3 regions of the Dehalobacter sp. TeCB1 genome follow, and region 1 is predicted to be linked to each of the others. Evidence: riboswitches for the same ligand, from Rfam matches in the RefSeq annotation. Region 1 holds a riboswitch; each other region holds the start of a gene.

The links. Region 1 has a riboswitch for cyclic di-GMP ahead of A7D23_RS15755 (transglutaminase domain-containing protein). Riboswitches for the same ligand answer to the same signal wherever they lie in the genome.
Region 2: it holds a riboswitch for cyclic di-GMP, as region 1 does, so the genes downstream of both, A7D23_RS10980 (diguanylate cyclase) here and A7D23_RS15755 (transglutaminase domain-containing protein) in region 1, are expected to answer to the same signal.
Region 3: it holds a riboswitch for cyclic di-GMP, as region 1 does, so the genes downstream of both, A7D23_RS01520 (HD domain-containing phosphohydrolase) here and A7D23_RS15755 (transglutaminase domain-containing protein) in region 1, are expected to answer to the same signal.

The regions. Positions count from the first base shown of each region.
Region 1 covers NZ_MCHF01000067.1:105,596-112,257, reverse strand. The annotation lists gene A7D23_RS14940 (lasso peptide biosynthesis B2 protein) at 1-134, opposite strand, end outside; gene A7D23_RS14935 (hypothetical protein) at 174-1,112, opposite strand; gene A7D23_RS14930 (cell wall-binding repeat-containing protein) at 1,218-3,605, opposite strand; cyclic di-GMP riboswitch class I at 3,742-3,831, opposite strand; gene A7D23_RS15915 (lasso RiPP family leader peptide-containing protein) at 3,854-4,003, opposite strand; cyclic di-GMP riboswitch class I at 4,277-4,370, shown strand; cyclic di-GMP riboswitch class I at 4,456-4,542, shown strand; gene A7D23_RS15755 (transglutaminase domain-containing protein) at 4,631-5,395, shown strand; gene A7D23_RS14925 (ABC transporter ATP-binding protein) at 5,630-6,662, opposite strand, start outside.
Region 2 covers NZ_MCHF01000045.1:45-6,706, forward strand. The annotation lists gene A7D23_RS10980 (diguanylate cyclase) at 93-1,766, opposite strand; cyclic di-GMP riboswitch class I at 1,827-1,912, opposite strand; gene A7D23_RS10985 (DUF5668 domain-containing protein) at 2,085-2,579, opposite strand; gene aguB (N-carbamoylputrescine amidase) at 2,658-3,539, opposite strand; gene A7D23_RS10995 (agmatine deiminase family protein) at 3,770-4,801, opposite strand; gene A7D23_RS11000 (AMP-binding protein) at 4,985-6,662, opposite strand, start outside.
Region 3 covers NZ_MCHF01000005.1:112,010-118,671, forward strand. The annotation lists gene A7D23_RS01505 (DNA-deoxyinosine glycosylase) at 55-573, opposite strand; gene A7D23_RS01510 (pentapeptide repeat-containing protein) at 575-1,444, opposite strand; gene A7D23_RS01515 (DUF3795 domain-containing protein) at 1,508-2,086, opposite strand; cyclic di-GMP riboswitch class I at 2,411-2,496, shown strand; gene A7D23_RS01520 (HD domain-containing phosphohydrolase) at 2,592-3,653, shown strand; gene A7D23_RS01525 (CoA-binding protein) at 3,714-4,154, opposite strand; gene A7D23_RS01530 (lipid II flippase Amj family protein) at 4,326-5,117, opposite strand; gene A7D23_RS01535 (hypothetical protein) at 5,118-5,402, opposite strand; gene A7D23_RS01540 (saccharopine dehydrogenase NADP-binding domain-containing protein) at 5,567-6,662, opposite strand, start outside.

The sequences.
Region 1 (6,662 bases):
TTAAATGGAATGATGAGAATCAAAAAACGTACAATTCCCAGAAGCAGGAACGAAGAAATCAGCAGTAACTTTTCTTTCAGTGAGCACTTGATAAATCTTATATTGCTAAATCTTTTATAAGAGGTCAAATGCATCAAATCCTTTGTTTATAAAATCTAAATATTAAAATTGTATTAATTATTCACGATATCATGACTGATTCTTATCAGTTCTGCTTTAATTAATGAAATCTGCTGCTCCGTCGTAAATAGTTTATTCGGCCTAATCAACTGATAAACCGGGGTTCTATTGGCAGCATCCGCACACTGAATAAAATGGGCCATTTCCAAACCAAAATAAGGCAGCAGTTCTGCGCGATAGGTATGCTGCAGCAAGGCAGACATTTTTCTGCTTCCTTGCAGTTGACGAATACAAACCTCATGACACTCTTCAGCCTTCAGCTCATAAATCGCGGTTAGTTTTGCGGATTCCCGATAAAAACTCTCCCTGGAAGGCAAAAAATACTTATCGCCCCTGGTTAAACTTACTTGGACCAGAGAATCAACACTGACTCCAATGGAATCGGCGCTATCGCGCCATATTTTTTGCTGCGGATAGCTGGGTTGTACCCAGACCGAATCCTCTTTGATACACAGCACAGCAATATCATCTGTTAATAGACAGTGGCCTTTTTCTCTGAAGGCCAACGAAAGCGTTGATTTCCCGGCACCGGAGATTCCGGTCACCAGAACGCAATTCCCATCTATCATGACAGCTGTACCGTGAATTGGAAGCAAACCTCTGAGCAGTAGCAATGAACCAAACGCCGTACCGAGTAAATACAGCTTTATGGCAGAATAGCTCGCACCAGCGTAGGGTTCGACGACAATTGTTTTCCCATCCGTTATTAAATATTTCGCAACTCCCCGGATATTTAAGAGTAATTCCCGGCGAGATGCTTGAAATAATTCATTTTTTTCTAGCACATCATCTATTTCTCTAGGTACTGTACCATGAATAATCTCTATCTCACCTGTTTCATCGCTAGGAAAGAGTTCATCCAAAGTAAAATCAGAGACCACATTTAAGCCAAAGATTGTATATTTTTTTCTTGTGCTGCTCAATTGCTTCATCAATGAACTCTACCTTTCAACGATTTCAACAATGAAATACAAAAGAGAGAGTGCAGCGAAACTGCAGTTTCGCTGCTTCCTCTCTGAAATAACTTACTTAAAAGTTTATTTTAATGTGTTCTGGATTTCATTGACCTGGGAAGTACTAACAGCTCCCTGACCGCCGACAATTGATATATCCTTGATACTTGCTTTATTCGTTGTCAAAAATGTTTTTGTTGCATCAGGCAATCCTTTATCTACCATTAACAGCGGGGATTGGGTATACGCAGCGAGGTTTCCTGCTACCAAAGCATCCGGGAAATTCAAACCTGTTACAATAAAGACCTTGTCATATTTAAAATTCAAACCATTGATAATCATCGTTGAGGTAGCATAACGATTTTCACCGCCATAACGTACGGCGCTCGGCAGCTGAGAAAGCACGCCTGCTGAAACCGCACCTTCACCGCCGATAACAATGGTTGATGTAACTTTTTGGTCAGTGATTACTTCGGATGTTTCTGCCGGAAGTGCTGAAGCTCGGGTGAAGAGAATCGGTATCCCGTTGGCAGCCGCGTACGGAGATACTGCCAGGGCATCCGAATAGTGTCCGTTTTCCCCATTGACGATAATAGCTTTGCCGGTCGAATTGCCAAGAGCTCCGGCGATTGCTGCAGCCGTAGCATAGCGGCTCTCTCCGCCATAACGTGTGACATTCGCCTGACCATAGGCCGCAACGAGGGAATCTTGAATATTTTGAGAAATAACACCTGTTCCGCCAGCAAGTACGATCTTTTTGGCTTTGAGTTTCTGTATCTCAGCAAGTGTAGAAGACGTGAGCGTTATCTTATCGGTAAGCAAGATCGGTGCATTCAGTTTCTTGGCTAAAGGAGTAACAGCCAAAGCATCCGGGAAGTCGTATCCATAAGCTAAGACGACAGTATCCGCTCCGTTAGGCCAACCCTGCTCAGCAATTGCAATAGCTGTTTCAAAGCGGTCTGCTCCAGCAATACGGGGAGCTGAAGCCGGAGTCGTATTTTGAACTACGCCGCCACCGCCACCACCGCCGCCGCCAGTGTAAGTGTAGGTCGCAAATAACGTAAAGTGCTTCGTCCAAATAACCAAATCAGCACCCACATCGATTTTGCCTTCGCCGCCAGCCGGAATCTCAGCATTCGCTATTGCTTGTGTATTTCCGGTAAGCACTCGGGTAATAGGCGTTAAAGCCCCGCCACCGTGGGAATATCCAACCTGTTGTCCAGCCTTTCCAGGGATCACAATCTTAACAGCCTGATCAAATGTTAAAAGTGTACTCCCAAAACCGATTTCAATAACACTGCTTACGGTATTGCCGGTTCCCGGATCTACCGTATTGTTTGCTTTCACCGTAGGGACATTAATCTCTTCAGTCCAACCCGCTGGGCCGGTTACCGTAGTCCCAGCCGGTATTTCTACTTCAACAGGCAACGTACTGATACTGGTATGTGCATTGATCGTGATTGCCGGCAAGATACCGCTTCTTACACCACCGGCCAAATTAACGGAACTACTAACGTCCAGTTTGTCATTGGTGTTCGACGCAGGAATATCCAGCGTTATTGCAGAAGTAACCGGCACAATATTTGGATTCTGTATCTGAGCATAATGAACCTTACCGGAGTTAACGTCAACCACCCAAAGCTTATCGTTAGAATCGACATCCGTTCCAATCGGTCTGACAAACCCGCTAGAGGTACTGATAAAAGCAATCGGCGTTGCATAGGCCTTAATGCACTTAATTACACTATTTTGTCTTTCGGCTACATAGATGTTATCGTACTTGTCAACTGATATCCCATAACACATATCCGATGTAACTTTTCCAATGTAAACTCCGTTTTTATCTAATTTCTGAACGCGGTTATTAAAAGTATCGCATACCCATATATTTTCAAATGAATCAACAGCAATATCATACGGTCTCATAAATTTACCATTGGCATCCCCTGCACTTCCGATTTCCACGAAAGAACTGCCACTCAAATCCGAAAACTTTAGGATGCGGTTATTGTAGGTATCGGCAACATAGACATTCGTCCCTTTTACAGTGACTCCCTGTGGCATATTATAGCCGCTGCCAAAAGTAGTCCACCCAGTGATCGCTCCATTATTGGGTTTAAACTTGATAATCCGGTTATTATACGTGTCTGCAACATAGAGGAAGCCTGAACCGTCAACGGCAATTCCACTGGGACAATTAAATTGATTATTGCCGCTCCCTGTCTGACCATATTCAAACAAGAAATTACCGGTATCGGCATCAAACTCAACGACACGGCCGTTGTAGAAATCTGTTACATACAGCTTTCCATTATAAACTACAGAAGCTGTAGGACCATTAAATGTTCCATAAGCACCGGTAAATGTTTTGTCATTAAAACTCAGCGCCGCAAATGCTGCCGGACCAGCTACAAGTGTAAATAGCATAGCAAAAACCAAACAAACCGGGATAAACGCTTTTCTTTTCTTCATTCTTTCACCATCTTCCAATCTTTTATTGACTCCCCTGTAAGCATACTGAGATATGCGTACTCCCAAGCCAAGAGAAAGTAATTTTCTATCTTTTAAGTATTTATGTAAGTCCAGAAAATAAAAAAACCGCCAACATTTTGGCAGCCGAACGGTCATTGTACAAATATTGCACTTTAGACTTCTGACTTTGCGTCCCAGCTTTTCAACTGGTTTGCCCTTTTCCGGTATTATTTCATAGTTTTATCAACTTAGCTGCCAAAAATTTCAGGATCATCTGGAGCTACTGAATAAGAGACAACGATATCTAAACCTGTCCACGTCCCTTTGGAACCTTTCGTTAACTCAGCCACATTACCTAGTACAATAAGCTTTGGAGCCGTATATGCTTTTTTATTCAATTTCCTTCCCCTCCCACAATAAACAAATTCACAATATTTGAATTTATGATTGCTTCGAAACATATATGCCCATTATATGCTTACAATATTTTCCTGTCAATCCATTTTCTTGTGTCACAAAGTATTAAATTTATAATATAAATCCCTAAAATTCTCTAATTCTATTACTACTTTTCGCTTCCTTCGACATCTCGAAATAAAAAATACGGACAACCTATTTACATTTCTTATTATCTATAATAAAATACAATTAATACCAATATTTTTACTGCTGCATGTAAAAAGCAAACTTGTCGAAAGGCAAGGACGCAAAGCCACGAGTCTAAGGCATATGTTCTATTTATGCTATGAAAGTCGGGTTGCCGGTAGTTCAGTATATGTGTAACATTACCTGACTATGCGTAATGTTTTTCTTTACTCCGGTTCATGTTTGTTGACAACTAAATAATGATCAGCGATAAAGGCAAACTTAGCGAAAGCTAAGGACGCAAAGCTATGGGTCTTCCAGTATGGATACTGATGACTGCCAAGCCACCGAACGGTTATTCAAAGCTTTTGTCGCTTTGCCTGAAAAAGGTTAAGCGGCATTTTTGTTTTCAACAAATGAATGAAATGGAGATGTTTTCGATGTCCAAAAAAATTGTTTCCCTGGTTGCCACCACTGCCCTCACATTATCCCTGCTGCTTTTGAACAGCCCGGCACCTGCCCTGGCGGATGGTGAAACAGTGACATGCATTGCGGACCTCCAGAAATATATCGCCGCAGATATGACCGACCGGGATGATTCTTTTTCCCTTCACTATACCGGTGACACAACCCCAGTCCTCGCAGACCTCAAAAACATCTTTTTGCAATCTGCCGGCAGTGATGATTACCTCAGCCTGTCGTGGAAAGAAATGGGTTATACATATTCCTATCATTCTGGCCAATTGGATATTAATTTCACCCTCAACTATCATACGACCAAAGAAGAAGAAAAATATGTAGACAGCACAGTGAAAAAGCTTGTTGCCAAGCTGATCACACCCAAGATGAACGACTTAAGCAAAGAAACTGCCATCCATCAATGGATCGTGCAAAACGTGAAATATGATTACAGCCTGAAACAAATAACCACCTATACTGCTTTGACGGATCACAGAACAACCTGCATGGGATATGCCATGCTGATGAAGAAAATGCTGCAGCAGGCAGGCCTGGAGTCGAAGATCATTACCGGTTATTATCCTGAAGGCTACCACGCCTGGAATATGATCAAAATCGATGCAAAATGGTACTATCTCGATGTAACTTCGGACTGGGCCATGGGGGAAACATCCCCGCAGAATAGGACTGAAGCCCAAATGACCGCGGCTAACTACACCTGGGACAGAGCTCAGTCAGCAAAATGAATCCTCTTAAAATAATATTAAGGATGTAACGATAGTAAAAATTTCGTTACGTCCTATTTTTGTTAGAAAAAGATTAAAGCTTAGACTAACCCCAGATCCGTCTTCGTAATGAGTAGCCAGTGTCAAGCGGAGCACGGATTGCGCAGCGCGGCTGTTTGCGCCATGGAGGGCGCAATCTGCCGAAAGCGGTTATCATTACGAAGACCAACCCGGGCAAAGCTAGTAACTTCAATGTTATTGATAATTATGAATCGTTCTACTAGGTTCAACGGATAATTTTCCGTTATCAATCTTCAAAATCCTGGAACACATCTTTAAAGCAGTCTGCCGGTGGGTAATAAGCAGACAGGTACACCTACTGCTAAAATCTTTGATGGCCTTTAGGACTTCTAACTCTGTCTCCATATCCAGCGCGGAGGTTGCCTCGTCCAGAATCATAACAGGCGCCTTTTTTAAGAAAGCACGTGCAATGGCAATACGTTGGGCTTGTCCTTCCGAAAGCCCATGGCCATCCTCCCCGATAACAGTATTCATTCCATTCGGCAGCTCCTGAATAAAGTCCCAGGCACAGGCAGCCAGGAGGGCTTTTTCCATCTCATCAGGAGTCGCACCCAGCTTCCCGCTGCGCAAATTCGCGGCGATTGTCCCGCTGAATAACGTATTCCCCTGCGGTACATAGGTGATCCATTCCCTCGTCGCAGCCGTAACCTCGTACCGTTTTCCTGTATTATCTGTAAAGTATACTTCCCCTTCGGAGGGTCTCAACAACGCCAGCACAAGCCTGATCAGCGTCGTCTTGCCAACACCGGAAGGGCCAACCAAAGCGACGAGCTCTCCCGGGGCAATTTCCAGCGTAATCTTATCCAAGACAGGTGTTTCCTTTTCTTCCGTGTAAAAAAAGCTCATTTGTTGGAAGCTTATTCCCACATCCTTCAATTTTGGAACCTGTCCTTCTCTCTTCTCCAAGGCCATTTTTTCCAGTTCCCTTAACCTTTCAGTGGAAGCCAACATCGCAATAATCTGCGGGAATGTCCTCGCCAAACCGACAAAAGGTGTCTGGACCTGCTGCACTAATGTTAGAAATGCCGTTAAGGTCCCGAAAGAAATGGCTTTCTGAGAAAGCCGAAAAATCCCCCAGCCAAACGCAACCAAGTATCCTGTCCAAAAACCGGCAGAGATGATCATATTCGCGGATAAAGTCACCCTGTTCTTCTTCAGAATCCATTCCATCCGGTTCTGATGCAACCCTTGCAGAACATCGCTGTGA
Region 2 (6,662 bases), on a different contig from region 1:
TTCAAAGAACGATTGTTGTTTGCAACCTGATGTGTCAGAAAAATCATGGCTTTAACCATTATTTAATGGTGGGAAAGTTGAGTTAATTACAGTTACCTATCATTCACAACAAGGTCTTCCTGCATAATCTTGTTAAAAACAGTAACCAGATACGGATCAAATTGTTTGCCGGCGCACTTATTGATTTCAACAAGTGCACTATAGGGGTCCATGGCCCGTTTATAGGGCCTTTCATGCGTGATCACATCGTAGGAATCAACAATAGAAACTATCCTCGAGAACAGCGGGATTTCATCTTCTTTCAGCCCCTGCGGGTAACCTTTTCCATTCCACCATTCATGATGACCGAGAACGGCTTCTGAGACATGCGCTAATTCCCTGGACGACTGCGTGATCCGATAGCCGATTTCGGAATGTTTTTTCATAATGCTCCATTCTTCCGGGGTCAAGTCACCTTGTTTTTTTAAGATTTCCCCCGGAACACCGATCTTGCCGATATCATGCAGCATTGCAACTTGGACCAATTCGACGATCTCTCTTGGGGACAGGCCGATCTGACTGCCGAATTTACTGACCAGACTTTTCAGCCTCATGACATGGGCTTCCGTCTGATAATCTTTTTCCCAGAGCAGTTTTTCCAGGAACTCGATGATGGCAAGGCGGGATTTCTTGCTTTCATTTAATTTGTTGCTATACATTTTTTCCTCAGCCTGGCTGATCATTTTTGCCAGGGGTTGTTCCCTGTTCTCATAAACCGTCAGGCCAAACGAGATATCTATTGGTACCGTTTGCGGGCGGGAGATTTTTAAATTATTTTTAATATTGTTTAAAAACACGCCGGCCTGATCAAGCGGCACACCAGGCATGATAATGATAAATTCGTCCCCGCCCCATCGGATAATCACATTCTCAGTGCCGATCGTCTCTTGCATGATTCTGATCCCGTCAGCAAGCAATTCATCCCCTTTTTCATGACCAAAGGTGTCGTTGATCAGTTTCAGACCATTAAAATCCCCCATGTCCAATGTTGCAGGCATGAGGGTTTTATCAAGGAAATCTTCCAGCACATTTTCAAAATAGGTACGGCTGTAGGCCCCCGTTAATTTATCATAAATGACAAGTTTTCTGATATTTGCTTCTTTGCTTTCGAGCTCCTCCCGGATGCTTTGAAAATACAGGGCCTGCATATTAAGATAAGCAAGCAGACCAACAACACCGGCAACTAAATAACCTACAGACGGTGAAATAACGTTAATTAATTTGCACAACGGATAAAGTAAAATCGACAAGGCCCAAAAAATATAGGTATAGCCAAGTATTATTCGGATCGGGCCTTGTGGTGTTTTTGCTTTTAAGCATGTCATAGCAGCTTTGGATAATAATGCAATGATCCAGACAACAGATAGAAGTAAAAGAGCGGTTGCCGAGATTCCCTGAACAGCAATACATATAAAAGCAACGATCAGAAAGCCCGTGCCGATATCCCAAAACACCGGGTAGCTTCTGCTAAAAAACAACAGCGTACCCTTGAATATCAGCCAGTACCCTGCGATCGAAGAGGCATAGTTGATAATCTGAAGCACCACGGACGGGCTGTCGGTTTCCAGCAATGCAGTTCTGGAAAGATAGGTTATCATGAGCATCAAGACAGAAAGACTCCATGCTAAGAAATAATGTTTCTTCTCGGAAAAATATAAAAATCCGTAAGATATCAACAAGACCAGGGTAATTGAAATACTGGCTGCAACGATGGAATCCGCTGTCATATTAAATCCCCTCCTCAGAAAAAAAAATCGCGGCCAAAGCAGCCGCGGTTTTCATCTTCTGTGTGCAACCCGACTGTCAATATGCTTCAGCACTTAGACTCGTAGCTTTGCGTCCCTGCTTTTCAACAGGTTTGCCAATGGATCATATGATTTTAACTCAATTATAGTAAAATACACGAAATCTGTCAATAAATGTATGAATAATCAATAAATGTATGAATATTCAGAGTCTGACTATTCATACATTTATTGATTAATATTATGCAATAGATATTATCATCCAGATCAGATTCTTCTTACATGGTTTCCAAATTTAGTTCATGTTTTTTTCCTTTGGATGATCAGGATCAGACCTGCCAGAATCAGCAGGATCGGGACCACCAGGCCTAGATCTATATAGCGCTGAATTGACGTTACAAACATCCCAGTAAAGGATATGCACGCTAGAGCGGTTAGAATAAAAACAGGCACCAGCAGACCGCGCGGGCGTCCGGAAAATAAATAGAGTTGAAATAGACCGACTGCAACAGCCAGCGGATAGACCGGCCAGGTATATCCGGAAAATTGCCAGTGTGTAAAAGTCTCAAAGATGAACAACAGACCAATAACGGTAAGGATACCACCGGGAACTAGCAATCCGGGGCTTTCTTTCTTACTGAAATAGTTGAATTCAAAAGCAAGCCCGAGAATAAGGATCAATACCGGCCAAAGAAATTCCATACTGAAGATTTGCCAGTTGCCAAGATTATCTATAAGCAGCAAGCCTCCTGTAAGGATTAGAATGATTCCCCAAAATAAGCCGCTTTTGTTCATATAGAGCCTCCTCTCACCTTATAAAGGTTAATAAGATACTCGAGATTTAAGAACTACAAATTCGTGTTAGATAATGGATTATTTTGATAAATAAAGTTCCCCGTCGTAGGAAGAAATCCTTCCATATAGATCAGGCCGGCGGTCTCTAAAGATCCCCCACTCCAGCCGCTGAACCTCGAGCTGGTCCAGATCAAATTCCGCGATTAGAACCGCTTCTTCGTTTCGTCCAGCCTCCGCTATCTTATTACCCTGCGGTCCGGCAATGAAAGAAGAACCATAGAAGGTGATTTTGGAATCATCCTCTTCCTCGACACCAATCCGGTTGGATGCGACCACAGGGATCAGGTTCGCGGCAGCATGGCCGAGCATGCAGGCCTGCCAATGGTCTTTGGAATCGATCGCCTGATCCATCGGTTCTGAACCGATGGCTGTCGGATATAACAGGATCTCCGCCCCCATCAGGGTCATGCAGCGGGCAGCTTCCGGGTACCATTGATCCCAACAGACGCCGACTCCAATCTTGGCGTAGCGCGTTTGCCAGACTTTAAAGCCTGTATCACCGGGGTTAAAATAGAATTTTTCCTCATAGCCCGGCCCGTCGGGGATATGACTCTTTCTGTATTTGCCGAGGATCTCACCATCGGCATCAATCACGGCAATCGTATTATAGCGCGCGTAGTTTTTCTTCTCATAAAAACTGATCGGCAGGACGATCTCCAGCTCTCTGGCAATTTTCCGGAAATGTCTGACTGCTTGATTATCTTCTAGCTCTGCTGCATAAAGGTAAAAATCCGATTTTTCTTTCTGACAAAAATACGGGGTTTCGAACAACTCCTGCAATAGGATGATCTGCGCGCCCCGGGCTGCTGCCTCCCTGACCAGTGTCTCCGCCCCCGCAATATTTTCTTCAACGTTACTGGTGCAGCGCATCTGGGTTGCTGCCACTTTGACGTTTCTCATCGTTAATATTCCTTCCCAATGCCTGATTTCGGTGTGTTCTGAACCTGATCTTACAGGTGTTTCTACTATTTTGTTAATTTGTATGCATTTTCTATTTTACATGATGCAGAAAAAAACCACAACGCAGAAGAGCGCAACATATAACAGATGTATCTGCTACGTTCTCCTCTTTGTTTATATTTTTATTTCAGATTTTGGTATATATTGTCGGGCAATTCATACACTGACCTTCAATGGTTTACAGCAGGCATCTGCTGGGTTGTACAGTGAACATTGCCGCCTTCCCCAATAATTGCCATTCCATTAATGGTGCGGATCCGTCTTTCTGGAAAGATCCCGCTCAGGGTCCGAATAGCCAGGGCATCTGTTTCGGCAGCCTGGCCGCCAAATACAGGTAAAATAATTCCGCCGTTGACAAAGTAAAAGTTCAGATAACTCAGCGTCAGGCGTTTACCGTCGGCAAATACGGCGGGAGGCTGCTGTATTGGGATGATTTCAAAGGTTCTTCCTCTGGCATCCGTTTCTCGGCTTAACACCGCAAGGTTTTCCCGGGTAATCGCATAATTCGGATCGCAAGGGTCATCACAGACCTGAATCAGGATTTTGCCAGGCGAAGCAAAACAGGCGATATTGTCGACATGTCCGTCTGTTTCATCTCCACATAAGCCTTTTCCCAGCCAGATGACTTTGTGGATACTCAAATATTTCTTCAATAGTTCCGTAATCTGCTCCCGGGAAAGATCAGGGTTGCGGTTCGGATTGAGCAGGCATTCGGCCGTTGTCAAGAGTGTACCTTCTCCATCCACGTGCAACGAGCCGCCTTCCATAATCAGCGGCGCATCAAACGGTTTCAGGCCGAGGTGCTTCAATATTTGCGGTGCGACCTGGTTGTCCAGATCCCAGTCCGGATATTTGCCGCCCCAGGCATTGAAGTGCCAGTTGATGCCGGCTATATCTCCCTGATCATTGACGATAAACGTCGGCCCGTTATCCCGAAGCCAGGCATCATTATGCGCCAACGGCAGGAGCTCGATCTGCCTGTTCCGAAAGCGGCCTTCGAGCAGCAATCGTTCTTTGGGGTTTACCAATACGGTGACGGGTTCAAATTCCCCGATAGCTCGAATAATGTCGGTATAACCCTCGCAAACAGCCTCGTAATTTTCCGGATGACACATTGATGCCCCGACCGGCCAGGAAATAAAGGTACGTTCGTGTCTGGCCCATTCCGCAGGCATTCTATATTTTAAATCGCTCGGAAACATCAGTTTATCCTTTCTTTAGCAACAACATATATCATCATTACTTTCAAATCTACTTTTGTCATGATGATTATTTATGGTTCATTTTACATGAAAATCCAACTACTTTTCAAGGCATAAAATCACCCCACGATGATTGTGGGGTGCATCAGACAATATTCAATGATTGATGGGTATACGTTAAAGTTATTCTTTATCTTGAAACTTTTCCGTGTCTTCACGCCGGATCTGGGCGCGTTTGATCTTGCCGCCGATCGTCTTCGGCAGTTCGTCGACAAATTCGAGAATTCTCGGGTATTTATACGGAGCCGTCACCTTTTTGACATAGTTTTGGATCTCTTTTTTTAACAATTCAGAAGCCGTATAGCCTTTGGCCAGCACAACAGTCGCTTTGACGACCGTTCCCCTAACAGCATCCGGCGCGCCGGTCACAGCACACTCCACGACTGCGGGATGCTCAATTAGTGCACTTTCAACTTCAAAAGGACTGATCCTATAGCCGGACGCCTTGATGACATCATCATTGCGGCCAACAAACCATAAAAAGCCGTGTTCATCCCAGTAGGCCATATCCCCTGTGTGGTATGTATCGTCATACCACACTTTATGGGTAGCAGTTTCATCCATGTAGTACCCACAGAACAATCCGGCAGGTTTATTGGAATCAGCCTCGCGGATGACCAGTTCTCCTTCGACTCCCGGAGGGCATGGAGCTCCGTTTTCATCGACCACATCGATCTTGTAAGCCGGGTTCGGTTTGCCCATTGCTCCCGGATAGATATCCAGCCATTCAAAGTTGGCAACCAGCACGGTTGTCTCGCTCTGGCCAAATCCATTTAAGATGCTTAAGCCGGTAATGCTTTTAAAACGGTTAAAGACATCCGGATTTAAAGGTTCTCCGGCTGTGGAGCAGTGAACAATCGAGGACAGATTATATTTTTCGAGATTGTGTTCAAGCAGAAAACGATAAATTGTCGGAGGTGCGCAAAACGTGGACAGCTTATATTTTTGCATCATTTCCAAAAGCTTTTCCGGGATAAACTTATCCATATCATAGACAAACTGCACCGCACCGCAAATCCACTGGCCGTAAATTTTCCCCCAGCCGAATTTAGCCCAGCCGGAATCGGAAACCGTCAGGTGCAGCCCGCCGTCCACGACGCGCTGCCAGTATTTAGCCGTCACAATATGACCAAGCGGATAGGTGAAGCTCTGAATGGCCATTTTTGGCATGCTCGTGGTCCCTGACGTGAAATAGATGATCATTGTATCGTCATTCGTTGTCGCGTCAGCACCTGTCGGCCGGACCCAGTTTTCGGAAGCAGCCTCCATGCTGCTGTCAAAATCAACCCAGCCGGGACGCTTAGCACCGACCAGAAACAGCGTCTGGAGCGTTGATGATTCTTCCCTGGAAGCTTCGACATGGTCGAGAATTACCGGATCATGATAGGCGATGATCGCTTTAATCGATGCGGCATTATTTCGATAAATAATATCCTTCTGCGTAAGCTGATTGGAAGAAGGAATATAGATCGCGCCGATTTTGGCCAGAGCCAGAATCGCTATGTACACTTCATAACGCCTTCTCAGGATCAGCATGACTTTGTCGCCTTTACGGATCCCGGCTTCGCTTAACATGTTCGCCGTTTTATCCGAGTATTTTTTCAGATCGGCAAAGGTAAATATCCGTTCATTATCGTGGTCGTCGCACCAGACCAGCGCTGGACGCTCTGGTTCCAGACGGGCATATTCATCGACGATATCATACGCAAAATTGAAATTGTCAGGTACTTTCACTTGATAATTCGCACAAAAATCTTCATAAGAATCAAAATCGGTTTTCCCGATATATCTTGAAGCGAGG
Region 3 (6,662 bases), on a different contig from region 1:
TTCACACCTTTCACAACGACTTGCTTAAAACTTCATAGGTATTACTTCAAAATTTTATAAGTATTTCAAAATTGCTTTCCAATGTGTCAGCTTTTCCTCAAATTTCATCGTATTGGCCGGACTGGTTGAGGGCAATAGCAGATAGGCAATGGAAGCAGACTCCAGACGGATTTTCCTCTTATATATATTAAAGCCCTTTGCTCCGTTAAATGCAAGTAATTCCAGATGTGGGTACTGAATAAATAAATTTTGAAAATCATTGACCTGTTCATTGACTATATTGCTATCGAGGCTGCCTTCTCTGGAGCAGCTACGAATGACATCCCAAAGGGCAATTTTTCTGTCCAAAAGAAATTGTTTCCTGCTATCATAATCATCCATGGCATCCGCGGCATTAGACCATCCACGGGCATCGTCAAAAAGCGCATACATAATCCGCCAAAAGTGATTGTAAGGATGGGCATAATATTTCTGCTCCCTCAACGATTGCACTCCCGGCATCGAGCCGAGGATCAATACCCGGGACTCCTGATTAATGATCGGTTCAAATGAATAGATGATTTCCATTTCCATATCAGTCCAAACTCCATTGTCTTGGATAAAAGAGTGATGGCGGCAGCTTGGTACGCTTATCCCCCTTCGCCGTATTCAGCTGGGCTTGGGTCAGAAAAATGCTTTGGCTTAAATCAGTACCGCTGAGATCGGCATCGCGCAAATCCGCCCCGATCAAATCAGCTCCGCCCAGATCGGTCCCGCTGAGGTCTGCGGCAATCAGACAGGCTCCTCTAAGGTTAGCCCCTCTGAGATCCGTTTTCCGGAGATCTGCAGCAATCAGACTGCTCCTGCGCTTAAAGGTCTTCCGAATCCCGGCCTGAATATTCCGCTCCTGACAAACAGAAACACGGACCAGTTCACTTGTTTGAAGCAGCAGGGTATTTACTCCGGTACGATATAAGGGCACATCCATTTTCAGAAGCTCACCCGGGCTGAGCAGTGTCAGCCGTTCCGTCTCTTCCCGCAGGGTACGAAGCGCCTCATGAACTGAATGAGCCGGCTGTAATGTCTCTGCTTCTGTCAAATACCAGAGCATCTCCTGAAGCTGCCGAATGACAAGGAAAACCTCAAACATTTGCTCCCGGAATTCCGGTGATCGCCGCCAGTCTCTGCCACCGTAACTGAGCTTGGATACTTTTGGCCCTGCGCCAAAACAATCAAATGCCATGCAGCCTTTCAGGCCCAGTCCCTGAAGATCTTGATATATACTGCAGCGAAAATTTTCCTGCAGCTTCCGACAAGGCTGACCGGCCTCTTTATCGTTTGGAAAGCCTTCCGAAGCTGAAAAATACAGCGCGGTGCAGCACAATCCGAAGCAGTTCTCGCAGTCAGCTCTCAGACTGCATCTTTGCTCAGTAAAAATGTCTATTGGTTCACGAATTCCAGACAATGTTTGATCCTCCAAAACAAAGAACATTTGATTTACCCCAGAAATGATGCTTGAATAGCTTGTCTAATCCTTTTTCGCCTTTCTAAGAACCAGTTGAATATTCAGGCGATCGGCTTCCGCTTTCAGCAAGCGGACGGCTTCTTCAGCACTGCCCTTGCAGTTGGTCTGATCCATATGATGGATCTTATCCATCATATTGTTCAAGACGGAAAGCGGCAGCAGGTTGACCGCCAGACAATAAAATCCCTTTAATTTGCCGTCATTGTAATTCGCGATTAGTTCGCCTAAAATTTTGTGTTTTTCCGTCAGTCCTTCAAGATAATTTTGAAGGTCCATTTTAGCCTTGGCTTGGTCCTGCAACACATTTTGATAGGATATAAAAGAATCGCCCTCGCTTGGAGCCTGATACCTCTCACATGGATAGACACTGCATTCAAAACAGTATTCAACATTTTCATGCTTTTTATTACAGGTAATTACGGCACAGGAAGGATGCTTCAAAAAAAAGTCCGGACCCCCGCAGCCGGGGCACTTTGAAGAACCGTCCGTATGAAAACGCGGACAAAGACAGCAATTCAATCCGCATAATGAAAAGTCGGCGCATTTCCGCCTGTATTCTTTACTTACCATTGATTTGACCATTGCATACATCTCCTGATAGCAATGTTTGATAAAAATCAGAGTTCAACCCGTGCAGAACAGTTCTCCGCAACTCTGTACTTCACGATCTTGCTTATTAACGCATACGGAATAGGCTTATTTAACGGGAATTGTACCGATCCACACGCGTATAAACATCATTAATTAGTTATACGAATTTAAGCGGATTCCTCTGCTAAACCAAGAAACATTGATCATTTGGCGCCAAAATAAAGAATATTTTTTCGAATAACCCCTGTAGAACCTGAAAGGGATGTGCTACAATAGTTCTGTGACCGAAATATCAATCGAATAGGGATACAGGAGCAACGACAATGGCAAACTTGGTGAAAGCCAGGGACGCAAAGCTATGGGTCTTCCAGAATAATTCTGATGACTGCCAGGCTACCGAATCCGCTCAGGTTTGTTTTGAATGTCGCCATGCAATCTGCTGGTGATTTTTTTGTTGCTTCAGCCAGCACTGATTTATCGGAAAGGAAGATTACAATTGCGTCAGGTAAGTGTAAACCGGCTTCAAAAGGGAGACGTGTTGGGACGAACCATTTTCTCGCATAACGGCCGTTCATTGCTTGGGAAAGGAATCACGCTGACCCAGCCATATATCGACCGGTTAAAAGAACTGGGCATTAGTATTGTCTATGTGGACGATGACGAAACGAAGGATATCGTTATTGAGGATGTTATTTCCGAGGAAAACAGGCGGGAGGCAATGAACTCCATTGAACATTCAGCGGAAGCGGTACGAATCGGTAAAGATCTCAATGGTTTTCAGGTAAAAAAGACAGTAAACAACATCATCGGGGACGTCCTGTTTCAAGAAAAGATATTTCTGAGCCTGACAGATATGCGGAGCTATGACAATCAAGTTTATGCGCATTCAGTCAGTGTTTGTGTCCTTGCGACCATTTTGGGCAAAGCTTTGGGACTGGATAAAGATACCCTGGAGGCACTGGCGGTAGGGGCTTTGCTTCACGATATCGGGACTGTCAAGCTGCCAAAAGAGCTTGTCGCCAAACGTGAGGCCTTTACTCCGAAGGAAAATGACCTATATAAGACGCACACTGTACATGGATTTGAAATACTTCGGAACAAACCGGAATTGAACTTATTGAGTGCGCATATTGCTTTGCAGCATCACGAATGGTTGAACGGAAACGGCTATCCCCGGAAGCTGTCCGGCCGGCACCTCCATATCCTGGCTCAAATCGTCGGGCTGGCCGACTTCTATGATAATCTGGTCAATGATGGCCCGGGCCACTCCCGGATCGTCCCGCATGAAGCCTGTGAAATTGTAATGGGATGTGCAAACAAACTATTCTCCCAGCAGTTGGTTGTAACGTTCTTAAAGCATGTTGCAGCCTATCCGACCGGCTGTACCGTTAAGCTCAATACAGGTGAAGTTGGGATTGTGGTTGACCAGAATAAAAGTTTGCCGATGCGCCCGATTATCAGGATATTAATCGCTGACAAAGGGTTGGCCCATGTCCGGGCTAAGGAATATAACCTTGTCGAAGATCTTACAACCTTTATTGTTTCCATTGTCGAGTGAAGCTGATCCATTTCTTGAAAAAAAACGCCGGCTCAAATGTTTTTTGAGCCGGCTAATCTATTATTTCGGAAGTTTTCCAAACACCTTCAATACGGACCGGTGGAATGAATGAGGAAACGATGGTTCTGCAAACATTAGGACGCATTGGTCATGGATGACGTTTATCTGATTTTCCGTACAATAGTCTATAGCCTCTTTAGATTCAGCCCCCTGCTGAATCCAGATATGCTTGACTCCAGCTTCTACCGCGTCCCTAACGACCTTATTGGTTTGGTCAGGAGGGACGACGATCACTGCGCCGTCGGCTTTCTGCGGTAAAGACTGAAGGTTCTCATAGCAGATCTCGCCGTCAATACTGTCCATATTGGGATTTACGGCAAAAACATTATACCCTCTCTTCTTTAACGTTCTATACAGCCTACGCGAGAACTTCTTTTCGGATCTGGATACCCCGACCACCGCTAAAGTACGCAGGTCTAGAAAATCATTGACTGAGCTCATTGTCGTCAAAAAAATGACCCCCTTTATTAAATTATTGTTTACTTTCTTGGTGATGTGGCTAATTCCTTCTTCCAATATTTATTTTCTGTGAAAACTATTTTCAGTTCCCTATCGCATTAATAAACAGGCTCTTATTTCCTTGCTAATATTCATGATGAACAGGCGTCATCACTACATGTAAAAGCTTGCAATAATCTGGGCGGCCGGCAAAAACAGCACTTGCCCCAATAATGTGCCAATTAGTTTTGTAGCAATAAGCATAATGACCAATGCTTTCACATCAGCATACGGCCTTATTCCTTTCAATGCCTGGTCTGTAATAATTGCCGATTTTGGGTCGATAAAAAAAGTGAGTAGAATACTTGCCATGCCATTAATGATTCCTGATGAAGCTGCTGCTGCTAGTGCTGCTTGCTCCGGAACCAGAAGAGCTGAGTAATTAGCGGCAAGGACCCCAATGGTATATATACCTGTAACCAAAACATTGGTAACAAGTAACCTTTTGGGTATCTCTCTATACCTTAGTCTTTCCAGCATTGTCTTCGAAGGCCGTACAGCACTTTTTACAATTCGCTTGATATTATTTGCCTGCAGGGCCTCGACAACTAAGGAAGGTACAGAACCGGCTAATTCTAAACGTTTGACAGCAACTTCAAATATCTTTAAAAATGTAGGTATGAGCAGGATTCCAAATAGGGTCCCCGCTGTCGCAGCAAAAATAACCGACCGCAAATCACTGATCGGGTTCAGTCCTTGCGCTATACTTAAACCAACAATGCTTGCAATTAACGGTCCCTGAAACATGTTGGCTGTCCGTGAAACAAGAACAAACATGTTGAAAAGTGAAAAAGATAAAGCAACCTGTCCGCTCTTTACGGAATTCAAGCGTACAGAGTAGGCCAGGGTATCGACAATATGAATGACAACTGTAAGAATCATTAATTCTATTAGCATCTTTTCCATTTACTGCAATCCATACGTTTTCAAAAGAATTAATATTGTATGATTGGTCATTTTATTCGTCAGCAGTTGCTTGAATTTTACTGAATTCGTTTTGCCTTCAAATCTTAGCTTTTCTAATCCCATAGAGATTTCACTTTGTTTGAATATCAAATCATCATAAAAATTTTCGAACTTTGCCAGTTTATTAATGGCTTCCCCAGAATAACCATTTGCATCATGCTGTATTTGAAAATCGTCCACAATAAAAAGACCATTGCTTTCTAATGCTTTTGTTAATCTTTCCATGTGATTACTCCTTGTATAAATATTTACATGGCTATGATTGTTATTTCTGGGTATTTTGACAAATTCCTTCTTGACTCAATCTTGACTCAATTTTTTGTAAAGTCCAATGCAGATTGTACATCTGTTAAGTAACCCTCCACCTCATTCAAATAAGCAGCTGCCGTTTAGGAAAAGCTTGATATGCACTTCACACCCATTTTTTCCATATCCTTTAGAAGACGATTCGGTTCAGCCAAGTGCCCCATCATCCAAAGTCCAGGCTTACGGGCAGAGCCATCCAAGTATTGCAATAAAGTTGCAACAACAGGGATAGCTGTTAATTCGTAACCATCGGGATGAGAAACGCTGACGTGGGGTTGAATCATCTGTCCATCCTTAGATCCAGATGCCCTAACCAGAAGTTCAACCCGATATGGCGGTTTGTGAAAAGTGCCCATGCTCCACCATAAAAGCTTACCAATGGATCTGACAGCGTTTGGCATGATCTTTAGCCACATCCAGACGATTGACATCGTTACCCAGTCTGTCACCCAGTGTGACTCCGATATATAAAAGCCAAGATTCTTGAGCGAGGGGTACAACTCCGGCAGCGGCTGCAATTCCTCAAAGAACATCGAATAGCACCGTTTCAATCCGATGTCGCTCCCAAAATCTATTTTACGTATTTCATACGAGCTTTTTTTCGTCCATTGTCCATTCTTATAGACCTGAGCCTGATATTCCTTGAAACACTCAACCAATTCGTCAACTGCTTCGGTATAAGGAAGATCTTTCCCCATATTAAGATAGCCAGCTGTTATGGCGCTTTCAATCGAGTCCATATGGGTGGCCACGTAACGAACCAGTGCGGAAGGGAGCCCAGGATGAAACCCGGCCTCCGTGATAAAAGTTCTTCCAGCGCTTTTGATTTCTGTAGCAAGGGACTGCAAATAAGCAAATTTCTTAGAGCCAAGCTGCACATCGAGATAATCAATTCCAGCCTGAAGCGCAGCCTGGGCCACGATTTCGGTATAGGCAGTCGTGGGGGCTGCGACCACAACGATAGACTGGTCTTTAAACGCTGTTCGTAAGGATTCCGCTTCTGATGCGTTTGCATAAACAGCCGATGCACGTAAACCGGGGTACTGTTGATTCAGCTCATCAACAAATACCTGCGCCTTGTCGGGGTATCGTGTCCCAATTGTAACGGTAGCTTCGGAATACTCCAATAAATGACGCGATATCAATCTACCAGTTTGACCTGTCCCACCTAGGATAAGA